4 regions of the Rhizobium sp. AAP116 genome follow, and region 2 is predicted to be linked to each of the others. Evidence: predicted binding sites of a transcription regulator. Region 2 holds the regulator's gene; each other region holds the start of a gene.
The links. The regulator LexA, encoded in region 2, represses DNA repair genes until DNA is damaged. The targets are predictions, from matches to a motif close to TGTTCNNNNTGTGTTCNG.
Positions count from the first base shown of each region.

Region 1: the regulator LexA is predicted to act here: its motif matches at 1,923-1,940, upstream of IP85_RS14260 (helicase-related protein).
Region 3: the regulator LexA is predicted to act here: its motif matches at 1,279-1,296, upstream of recA (recombinase RecA).
Region 4: the regulator LexA is predicted to act here: its motif matches at 739-756, upstream of IP85_RS13680 (metallopeptidase family protein).

Region 1 is NZ_LJIB01000025.1:142,149-145,120, reverse strand. It holds gene IP85_RS14260 (helicase-related protein) at 1-1,759, opposite strand, end outside; gene IP85_RS14255 (alpha/beta hydrolase) at 2,114-2,972, shown strand, end outside.
Region 2 is NZ_LJIB01000003.1:50,357-53,328, forward strand. It holds gene IP85_RS02325 (ComEC/Rec2 family competence protein) at 1-1,787, shown strand, start outside; gene lexA (transcriptional repressor LexA) at 1,781-2,497, opposite strand; gene IP85_RS02335 (DUF1003 domain-containing protein) at 2,707-2,972, shown strand, end outside.
Region 3 is NZ_LJIB01000016.1:120,308-123,279, forward strand. It holds gene recA (recombinase RecA) at 64-1,152, opposite strand; gene IP85_RS11310 (carbohydrate kinase family protein) at 1,395-2,339, shown strand; gene IP85_RS11315 (pseudouridine-5'-phosphate glycosidase) at 2,369-2,972, shown strand, end outside.
Region 4 is NZ_LJIB01000025.1:7,941-10,912, forward strand. It holds gene IP85_RS22555 (hypothetical protein) at 1-718, opposite strand, end outside; gene IP85_RS13680 (metallopeptidase family protein) at 878-1,321, shown strand; gene IP85_RS13685 (SDR family oxidoreductase) at 1,436-2,185, shown strand; gene ftrA (transcriptional regulator FtrA) at 2,214-2,972, opposite strand, start outside.

The DNA of each region.
Region 1 (2,972 bases), on a different contig from region 2:
GTTCATCGGCCAGCAGGATGACACGGGGATGCAGGATGTGGTCCGTCCCGATCAGACGCGCAACCGGATCGCCCAGCCAGCGAACGAGACCGTCCGAGCCGATGGCAAGATCATTATTGCCGGAAGCGTGCAGGCGCGCCGCGCGCGCCTCGAATTCCAGCGCTAGCGCCTTGTAGGCGGCCGCCTGAACGGCCTTCGCGTCCGGGCCCTCCATGCCGGAGATCGGCGTGAACCGGAACCCCGCAAGTTGTCCCATGGCATGGCCTTCCACGAAGACATCGCCGTTCACACTGATTTCAGCTTCCAACATCGCATTCTCTCTCAAGCGCTTCATGAGCACAGATGTCCTGCGATCAACAAAGCGTTTCGTCAACCGTTCATGTAACGCATCGGACAATCGGTCTTCGATTTCCCGCGTCTTTTCTTGCCAGTGTGTCGGATCGGCAAGCCAGCCGGGCCGGTTCGACACATAAGTCCACGTTCTGATCTGCGCGATCCGCGCCGACAGCGTATCGATTTCGCCGTCGGTGCGATCGGCTCGGCGCACCTGCTCGGCGAGAAAGTCCTCGTTGACGGTGCCCCGCCTGACCAAATCAAAATACAGACTCTGAATCAGATCAGCATGCTGTGCAGGCGTAATGCGCCGATAGTCGGGCAGCGCGCAGGCTTCCCAGAGTTTTTCCACCCGCTCGGGTCGATTGGTGATGTCGGCGATCTCGGGATAGCGCGAAAGATACTCCAGCGCCTGCTGATCCGTCGCCGGCAGCGCGCGCGTCAATCCTTCGACACGCGGCACCGCATCGAGGCTTCTCTGCAGGCCAGCAATCGACGAGAAATCGAATTTTTCAGTCCGCCATTGCAAAACTTTGACGGAATCGAATTGATGCGTTTGCAGCCGGTCGACCAGCTCTTCATCGAAGGGAGCCACCCGTCCGGTCACACCGAACGTGCCATCCTTGATGTGACGCCCGGCACGACCCGCGATCTGGCCAAGCTCGCCCGGATTGAGGTTGCGAAACTGATAGCCGTCGAACTTTCGATCCTGCGCAAAGGCGACATGGTCGACGTCGAGGTTGAGACCCATGCCGATGGCATCGGTCGCCACGAGGTATTCGACATCGCCTTCCTGGTAGAGACCGACCTGGGCATTGCGCGTCCGTGGGCTGAGCGCACCCAACACGACAGCCGCCCCGCCCCGTTGGCGGCGGATCAGCTCGGCAATCGCATAAACTTCTTCCGCGGAAAACGCGACGATGGCTGTCCGCTGCGGCAGACGTGTGATCTTCTTCTGGCCTGCATAGAAAAGCTGCGACAGGCGGGGTCGTTCGACGATGGTGATCCCGGGCAAGAGCTGAATGAGGATCGACTTCATCGTCGCCGAACCGAGAAGCAGGGTTTCCTCGCGCCCCCTCAGATGCAGCAGACGATCGGTGAAGATATGCCCGCGCTCCAGATCGCCCGCGAGCTGAATCTCGTCGATGGCAACGAAGGCCGCCTTGGTTTCGCGCGGCATCGCCTCGACCGTGCAAACGGAGAAGCGCGCTTTCGGCGGGCTGATTTTCTCCTCACCGGTCACGAGTGCAACGTTTTGTGCACCGACACGCTCGACCACGCGCGTGTAGACCTCACGGGCAAGCAATCTCAGCGGCAGACCAATGATGCCCGACCCGTGCGCGACCATGCGTTCGATGGCAAAATGGGTCTTGCCGGTATTGGTTGGCCCCAGCACAGCACTGACGCCGCGGCCACTCAGGATCATGGGTTGCGTATTCAAAGACCGCTCCGCTAGTCGGGACCGCGCTTTTCCGCACACCGGCACCCTCGGCCAACACATGGCGACGAAGGAGGGTAAAGGCAAGGCGCTTGATGCATTCATCCCAGAATTCGGCAGAAAGCTGAGTCCGATCAGAGCCTTGCACACCCGGAACAGGCTGAGAACGAATCAGCGACGAATCGATGACTCCGGCAGATTCAGGCTTTGTTCTTGAGCCGCAATCAGGAGCGCAGCGGGATTACGTTAACGCTGGACCTCAAGGAGCTGCACCGAGAGACGACGACACGGAGATGGAACAATTGCGAACAGCTTCACGTTGCGCCGCCGAGGTGAAACCTGATGACACTGTCCCCGCCGCCTGCCGAATGGATTGGAGCTAACGACCTGCCGCAGGACTTTGTCCTGATTCACGGCATGGTCATGGCCCCGTCCTTCTGGCGCACCTATTCCCCAGACGTCGTGCGAAGGGCGCGCAGTGCCGCTTACGCCCTGCCAGGACATCATCCCTGGAAACTAACGGAGCCAGGCCAGGCGATAACGCCCGAAGCCGTCGCTTCCGCCTACGCCGAAGCGATCCAGCGAGACTTCGGCGGCAGGCCGGTGACGCTGATCGGCCATTCGACCGGCGGCTTCGTGTCTCTCCTGATCGCCCGGCATTACCCGGAACTCGTGAAGTCCATCGTTCTGATCGGCGCCTTTGCCTGCGGTCGTTTCGAAGGCCAGGAACGACTTCCAGCCAAGTTGTTGCGAGTACCACGCATTGGCCCTCTCCTGTTTCGCCAGTTCTTCCGGCGCTGGATCTCCACCAGCGAGCAATTCCGCTGGGGATCGATAGAATGCGTCTTCGACAAAGGTTGTCCCTGGCAAAACGAACGCGCCGTGGCGGCCATGGAAGAAGTGCGGTTGCAGTTGCAGCAAGCCCGGCCCGAGGACATCGCAGCCTGCATTCGCTTCATGTCGGCAACAAGCCTGGTCGGCGATCTATCCGAGATCCGGCGGCCGGTGCTCAATATCGTCGGAGCCGAGGACGCCATCGTTCCTTCGGCGCATCAGTTACGGGTATCGAAGCTCTTGCCCCAGGTGCAGACGGTTCTTCTGAGAAATTGCGGTCATCTGCCGATGGTCGAGCACCAGACCCTGACGGCAGGGGTCATCAGCGCTTTCGTCGATGGCATGGCCACGATCGAGGAGAAGCGGC
Region 2 (2,972 bases):
TCCAAAGCTACTTCGCCGGCATCGGCGCTGTCGGCTTCTTCCTCGGTCCGCCCCAGGCCAAAAACTCCGCTTCATGGGAGGAAAAGGGTCTGTGGGCGCGCTTCGACGCGGCCCTGTTCTCGCTCCGGGATCGCATCTCAAGTCGCATTCGCAGCATCCTGCCCGGAGATCCTGGCGCCTTCGCCGCTGCGATCATTACCGGCGAACGCCGATCGATGTCGGAAGAGGCGACGGAGGCCCTGCGCGTCTCGGGCCTCGCCCATATCACCGCGATCTCGGGTCTCAACATGGCGCTTGCCGCCGGTATCTTCTTCGTCGGATTGCGAGGGCTTCTGAGCCTCATGCCGACTTTTGCGCATCGCTTTCCGGTAAAGAAGATCGCGGCCGCCGGCGCGCTTTTGGCGACGACCGGCTATGTGCTCATTTCCGGCTACCAGGTCTCGGCGCTGCGGGCTTATCTGATGACGGCGGTCATGCTCGGCGCCGTCCTCTTCGACCGCCCGGCGGTCAGCCTCCACAATCTCGCGCTTGCGGCAACCGCGATCCTCGCGGTCCAGCCCTCGACCGTCATGGGGCCGAGTTTCCAGATGTCTTTCGCGGCGACTGCAGCCCTGATTGCCGGTTACGCCGGGTGGCGGGCGCGACCGCGCGCGATCCTGCCTAGGGCCCGATCGCTTGCCATGCGGATTGTGGCCGGGTTTGCCATTTTCGTCGGTGGTACACTGGCGACCTCCTTCATCGGCGGGGTCTCGACCGCAGTCTTTGCCATCAGCCATTTCCACCGGCTGTCGACCCATGGACTGGAGGCAAACCTCGCCGCCATGCCGCTGATCTCGCTGATCGTGATGCCGTCCGGCTTCATTGCCATGCTGCTCATGCCATTTGGCCTCGACGCGCCGTTCTTCTGGATCATGGGCCAGGGCCTGGAAATGGTGCTCATTGTCGCTCACACCGTCTCCGGCTGGGGCGGCGGTTACGTCTTCCCGCGTCTGCCGGCATGGTTCATGCCCGGCGCAATCGCCGGCATGCTCTTGCTGATGCTACTCAGAACCCCGATCAGGCATGTCGGCACGGCTCTCATCGTCGCAACGCTCGCTGCTGCCTTCCTTGCTCCACGACCCCCGGGTGGCGAACTGATGATCAGCGAGGACGCTCGGTTGGTCGCGATTCGGGTCGCAAATGACGACACGTTCATCATTGCAATCAACCGAGCCCGCCCGCCTGCCTTCATCTTCGATCAATGGCGACCCGTGCTCGGCATCGATGAACCAAGGCGCCCGGTGATGCTCGAGACCGCCCCCCTGCCGCCAGCGCCAGAATGGCGTAATGGCCAAACACTGTCGGAGGAGCAGCGCAAACTCGCAGAGGCTGTATTTGATAGCCTACTCAAGGCCGCCGGGAGAGAACAGTTCACCTGCGTAAAGCAGGCCTGTGCCATCAGACTGGAGAACGGCAACACGCTGCTGACGCTGGAACGCCCGGACCTCATCGGCGCAGCCTGCGACCGCGCTGATATCGTGGTTCTGTCGGCGCGCACGCGCGCCAAAACCTGCCGCTCTGGCGCGCTCCTGATTTCCGAGGCGAGCCAGCGCGCAACCGGCTCCCTCGAGGTCGCGGGCCTAGCCACCACCTCACAAGCCATGACGGTCAGGTCAGCGCTCGACGGACCCTCCAGACCCTGGACGGCGCACCGTCTCTACGACTGGCGCAGCGGCCTTTCCGATAACACGCATGAATTTGCGGGTCCGACTAGGAACGTCCGACCGAGGCCGGAGCCCGATCAGTGATAGCGGCGAATGAGGCCCACCAGCTTGCCCTGGATCTTGACGCGATCCGGCGGGAAGATGCGGGTTTCGTAGGCCGGATTGGCGGCCTCCAGCGCAATCGATGCGCCGCGGCGGCGGAAGCGTTTGAGTGTCGCCTCCTCGTCGTCGACGAGCGCCACGATGATGTCACCGGGATTGGCGTTCGAGGCATTGCGGATGATAACCGTATCGCCGTCAAGAATACCGGCCTCGATCATCGAATCGCCCTTGACCTCAAGCGCGTAGTGATCGCCCGCGCCGATCATCTCCGCCGGTACCGTGATGTCGTGAGTGTTGTTCTGAATGGCTGAAATCGGCACACCGGCTGCGATTCGGCCCATGACCGGAACCGAGACGGACGAGCCGTTGTCTTCGACCGGCGGCTTTGTCAGTGCTGGCGCCGGCGGCGTCTTGCCGAGACTGCCCTCGATCACGCTCGGCGCAAAGCCGCGGCGCGGCTGGATGCTTGGCGAATAGGCTTCCGGAAGCTTGATGACCTCCAGTGCACGAGCCCGGTTCGGCAAGCGTCGGATGAAGCCGCGTTCCTCGAGCGCCGTGATCAGGCGATGGATCCCGGATTTCGATGCGAGGTCCAGCGCATCCTTCATCTCGTCGAAGGACGGCGGGACACCCGATTCCTTCATCCGTTCATGGATGAAGAGAAGCAGTTCCTGTTGCTTGCGCGTCAGCATATGCGGTGCCCCCGAGGTGAAACAAATACAGAACAGACACTATATGTTCCAGTTGTGTTCCGCAAGGGGATAAATTTTTGTGAAGAGCCAGTGATAAAATGCGATAGCCGCGGACAAAGGTCTTGAAACTGTCGGATTTTGGCGTGTTGCAGGGGAGAGTGCAGATCCGCCCCCACACATCAGGCAAACCGCCCTCAAGGATGCTGTAAATGCTGAAGGATATCGAGAAGCTCGTTCTGGGGAAGTCGTCATCCGATCTTTCGTCAGCAGAGCAGAAGGTGCTGAAGCGGGCGCGCGAGCGACGCACGGTGTCGACCAATGCCGGCGAGGACTTTCTGGCTCATGCCACGTTCGGCCAGCGGGTCGCTGATGACATCGCACGGGTCGGTGGTTCCTGGGGTTTCATCATCGGCTTCATGCTGTTTTTGGTCGCCTGGGTCATCCTCAATACGGTGATTCTGGCAACAGGTGCGCT
Region 3 (2,972 bases), on a different contig from region 2:
ACGAAAACCGGCCGCGTCTCGAAGGAAACGCGGCCGACACGATAGTCGAAAATGGAGGGCAGTTTACGCGTCGTCGGCAACATCACCGTCGTTGGCGTCGGGCCCGCCGTTCTGAAGGAATTTCTCCGCGATCAGTCCGGCATTCTGCCGCAGCGCCATCTCGATTTCCTGGGACACCGCAGGATTGTCGCGCAGGAAGAGCTTGGCGTTCTCACGCCCCTGGCCGAGACGCTGGCTGTTATAGGAGAACCAGGCGCCAGATTTCTCGACGATGCCGGCCTTGACGCCGAGATCGACGAGCTCACCGGTCTTGGAGACGCCTTCGCCATACATGATGTCGAATTCGACCTGCTTGAAGGGCGGCGCCATCTTGTTCTTGACGACCTTCACGCGGGTCTGGTTGCCGACGACCTCTTCGCGATCCTTGACAGCACCGATACGGCGAATGTCGAGACGCACGGAGGCGTAGAACTTCAGCGCGTTACCGCCGGTCGTCGTTTCCGGCGAGCCGAACATGACGCCGATCTTCATGCGGATCTGGTTGATGAAGATGACCATCGTCTTCGACTTGGAGATCGAGGCCGTCAGCTTGCGCAGCGCCTGGCTCATCAGGCGAGCCTGCATGCCCGGCAGGCTGTCGCCCATTTCGCCTTCGATTTCCGCACGCGGCGTCAGCGCAGCGACCGAGTCGACCACGAGCACGTCGATCGCGCCTGAGCGCACCAGCGTATCGGTGATTTCAAGTGCCTGCTCGCCGGTGTCCGGCTGCGAAATCAGGAGGTTCTGCAGATCGACGCCGAGCTTGCGGGCATAGATAGGATCAAGCGCATGTTCGGCATCGACGAAGGCGCAGATGCCGCCCTTCTTCTGCGCTTCGGCGATAGTCTGCAGCGCAAGCGTCGTCTTACCCGAGCTTTCAGGCCCGTAAATTTCAATGATGCGCCCCTTCGGCAGGCCGCCAATGCCGAGCGCGATATCGAGGCTGAGCGACCCCGTCGAGACCGTCTCGACTTCGACCACGCTCTCGTTCGCGCCGAGTTTCATGATCGAGCCCTTGCCGAACGACCGTTCGATCTGCGAGAGCGCCGCTTCCAATGCCTTGCTTTTATCCACCGATTTGTCCTCTACAAGCCGCAAAGAATTCTGTGCCATTTGATCCACCTTTAGGTTATTGAGGCCGCATAGGCAATGAAGCCGCCGATGGGGAATATGTACTCTTTTTGTTCTCATTTTGCAAGAGCAAGCCAAGCGGTTGAATCTCAATCGTTTTCGAGAGCGTGTTCGAATGATGTTCCGCGCGCCTGCACGAGTCCGCGCGTGGCGGGCGTAGCTGCTAAGTCAACGCGGCCGGGTAGCGGTTCGATTCGTGTTTCGACGATGCTGGAGGCATGCCCATGACGATCGAAATCCTGGCGATCGGCGGCGCCCATATCGACCGACGCGGCCGCATTTTTGCAGAGACGAAGCCGGGCGCCAGCAATCCCGGCCAATGGTTCGAGGAGGTGGGCGGCGGCGTGTTCAACGCGGCCTGCAATCTCTCCCGCTTGGGCCGTTCGGTCCGCCTGATTGCGCCACGCGGCGGCGATGCGGCAGGCCAGATGGTGGCGGATGCAGCCGAACGCGCCGGTCTCGACGACCAGCCCGTGATGTTCCTCGATCGCGCGACCCCGAGCTACACGGCCATCCTTGAGCGCGACGGCAATCTGGTCATCGCCCTTGCCGACATGGCACTGTATGACGCCTTTTCAGCGCGGCGGATGCGGGCGCGGTCGCTGCGCGACAGCCTGACCGAGGCAGATCATGTTCTGGCCGACGCCAACCTGCCGGCAGACACATTGACTGTACTGGCGGCGACCTGCCATGCGGCCGGCAAGGGGCTGTCGGCCATCGCGATTTCGCCTGCCAAGGTGGTGAAATTCGCGCGCGCCCTGCCCTTGCTCACCCATCTTTTCATGAATGGTGCTGAGGCTGAAGCGATTGCCGGTCAGCGCCCCGAGCGGCCGGAGGACTGGCCGGACCTGTTGCGCGCCAACGGCTTGCGCGGTGGCAGCGTCACAAGCGGCAGCGGCCTAACCATCGTCTTCGATGAGAGCAGCGTCGCCGTGATAGAGCCGAAGCCGCTCGAGCAGATCGCCGACGTCACCGGGGCCGGCGATGCCTTCGCCGCCGGTTTCCTGCATGCCCGCCTGTCCGGCGCGAAACTGGACGAAGCGCTCCGCCATGGCACGGCAAGTGCCGCGATCACGCTCGCCTGTCCCAATGCGACCGATGAAAATCTCTCCCCGGAAAAGCTTGCACGTCAGATGGCTCTTGTCGCGCCGGCCCGTTTCCTGTCATGAGACCCTAAATTTCTAACGGAAGATCCCCCATGACCCGTTCCATATCGCCCCTTCTGCCCATCACCTATTCGAGCGAAGTCAGCGCCGCCAAGCAGCGCGGTGCACCGATCGTCGCACTTGAATCGACGATCATCACCCATGGCATGCCCTATCCGGGCAATCTGCAGATGGCCCGCAGCGTCGAAGACATCGTGCGCCAGCAGGGCGCCGTGCCCGCGACCATCGCCGTGATCAAGGGCGTGCTGCATATCGGCCTGGAACCGGCAGAGCTCGAGGCGCTGGCGCAGATGGAGCATGTGATGAAGCTCTCGCGCGCCGATCTCGCCTTTGCGATCGCCGAGCGGCGCAACGGTGCGACGACCGTTGCAGCAACGATGATCGCCGCCTACCGCGCCGGTATCCATGTCTTTGCAACCGGCGGCATTGGCGGCGTGCACCGTGGCGCCGAAGAAAGCTTCGACATCTCCGCCGACCTCGAAGAACTGGCGCGCACGGCAGTGATCGTCGTTTCGGCCGGCCCGAAGGCGATCCTCGACATTCCGAAGACCTTGGAAGTTCTGGAAACGCGCGGCGTTCCGGTCGTCACCTATGACAGCGAAGACTTCCCCGCCTTCTGGTCGCGCAGCTCGGGCC
Region 4 (2,972 bases), on a different contig from region 2:
GGGTTATGCGAAAGACTGGTGACCCGATGCTGCCGCCCAGCAGGGACCCGTCGGCGAGAGATCGCGCCGCCGCCGGCGCGGGTTCGACAAACAGGCGAAGAAGGGCGCTTGACGCCTCTTCTTCGCCCGCCTGGCGGAGGATCAATAGTCTGCCACCGGTGGCGCGCGCCTTGAGGCTCAAGCGCCGGCTCTCGGTGAGGCCGAATTTCTTCGGATTGCCCTGTACTTCCAGGAGCACGGTGGAAAAGGCCCGGGAGGCAAGGGCTGCCTCGGCCAGCCAGAGCGCGTCCTCGACCCTGCGAGGCAGGGCATGCACCAAGGCGGTCGACGACAGGCCGAAATCGAGGAGGCCAGGGCCATAGGCGAGACCCGCTTCCCGGACGACCTGGGGATCGGCGATGAAGAGGAGGCGCTGCCTCTGCCTCTGGTTTTTCTCCGCCGCCATCAGAGCAAGCGCCACTCCGAAACCGGTCACGGTTCCCGCCTGTTGCAGCCTCTGTCCCCTCACTTCGATCAACGTTCCTAGGGCGAGGCTGTCACCCACAATGCTGCCGAAGAGATCCTGGTGTTCGAGCCTTTCATTCACAGCCCTCTGTTTCGTTTCCGGGCCCGTAGTCTGGACCGTCAGACGCGCGGCATGGTCGGGCTTTCCCTCGATCCGGGCAATCGCCTCTCGCAAGGCAAAAAGCGTCTCGCGCGCCTGAGGGCTCTCGCCCATGACGATGTCTCCTGATGAATTGTTCTCTATTTGTTCCTATGGATTCCAGAGCTTCATAAAAGAGTCAACCGGATTCAGATGAGAATTTATTCCTTGGTTGAATTCACTCTCGAAATACCGTCGCAAACATCCTATATCTCCGGGCAGTAAGGAGTATTCATGGCCCGCATAGACCAGAGCGAGGATTGGCGCGAACGACACGCCCCGACGATCAGCACATTCGAGTCGCTGGCGATCGAGGCTTATGGGCACCTGCCGCAGGAGTTCCGCGACCTGAGCCGCGATCTCATCATCGAGATCGCCGATTTTCCGACCGATGAAGTGTTCGAGGATATGGCGCTCGAGACGCCCTTCGACCTGCTCGGCCTGTTCGAAGGACGCGGGATTTCCGAGCGTTTTTCGATGGAAACCGGCATGATGCCGAACCGCATCATCCTCTATCGCCGCCCTATCCTCGACTACTGGGCCGAAAACGAGGAAACGCTGGGCGATATCATCACCCATGTGCTGATCCATGAGATCGGCCATCATTTCGGCCTCTCCGATGATGACATGGAGCGGATCGAGGAAAGCGCCGAAGAGGCCGCCGCTGCTGAGCGGTAAAGCCAGGTTTTTGCTTTTGTGACGGAATGAGCCCTGGACGGCCCGGCAAGAAACGGGTGGGCCGGGCATATCCCGATTGCCTATGACCGACCTCCATTCAAGGAGGTTCTCATCATGCAAACACTTAACGGCCAAGTCGCGATCATCACCGGTGCTTCATCGGGTATCGGGCTGGCGACAGCACGTCTTTTCGCTCAACATGGGGCTGCTGTCGTCCTCAATTCACGGGGTGCAGATGCGCTCGAAAATGCCGCCGTCGAGATCCGGCAGGCTGGCGGGACGGTTGTTGCCGTGGCCGGTGACGTCGCTCTTCCAGAAACGCATGCACGGCTCGTGGATACGGCCCTGCAGCGTTTTGGCCGGCTCGATATCGCCATCAACAATGCCGGTACCGTTGGACGGATTGCGCCTCTCGCTTCTCTCGAGCCCAATGACTGGCATGATGTGCTCACGGGCAATCTCACCTCGGCCTTTCTCGCGGCCCGCGCCCAGATCCCAGCCATGCAGGCGCGTGGAGGGGGTGCGTTGGTGTTTGTCTCCAGCTTCGTTGGCACAAGCGTCGGTCTGCCTGGAATGTCTGCCTATGGTGCGGCCAAGGCGGGGCTGATGGGGCTCGTCAAAGGGATTACGGCCGATTATGCCGCCGAAGGCATCCGAGCCAACGCCTTGCTGCCTGGTGGAACGGATACGGCCATGGCTGGCGATCAGGCTCAAAAGGATTGGGCTGCTTCGCTGCATGCGCTGAAGCGGATCGCACGGCCGGAGGAAATCGCGGCTGCAGCTCTTTTCCTTGCTGGTCCCATGGGCAGTTTCGTTGCGGGGTCTGCCCTTTACGCCGATGGCGGCAACGCCGCCGTCAAATAAGCGGTCAGTGCCCCGATTGTGCCATGCCTCACGCGCTTTGCCCGAAGCGGGCCCGGTAGGCGGCGGGGCTGGTTTGCAGTCGGGTGCGGAAATGATGGCGTAGGGTCGCCGGTGTGCCGAAGCCCGATGCGACCGCGATGTCGTCGAGTGACAGGCTTGCCCTGCGCTCCAGTAAGTCACAGGCGTGGCGCAGCCGGCGGGTTAGCAGGAATTCGCCGGGGCTGTGACCTGTCAGGTCGCGGAAGCGGCGCTGGAAGGTCCGGCTGCTCATCCCGGCCCGTGCTGCCATTTCGGCCAGTGTCACCTCGCGCTGCAGATTGGCCTCGATCCAGTCGATCAGCGGCCCCATCCGCTGTCCTTCGCGTTCCTGCGGTACCGGCCTCTCGATAAACTGCGCCTGTCCGCCTTCCCGATGCGGCGGGACCACAAGGCGGCGGGCAACGCTGTTGGCGGCATCCGCGCCGAAATCGCGGCGGACGACATGCAGGCACAAATCGATGCCCGCAGCACTGCCTGCAGCCGTCAGGATCTGACCCTCGTCGACATAGAGTACATCGGGATCGAGATGGATTTCGGGATGCCTTTGCAAAATTGTGTCGGCATAGCGCCAGTGGGTCGTGGCTTTCCGGCCGTCAAGCAGCCCGGTCGCGGCCAGCACCGCTACGCCGGAGCACAGCGACATCAGACGCGCACCCCGGGCATGTGCTGCCCGCAGCGCCTCGATCAAGGAGGCCGGAACAGGCTCATCGATCCCGCGCCAGCCTGGCACGACGATCAGATCTGCTTC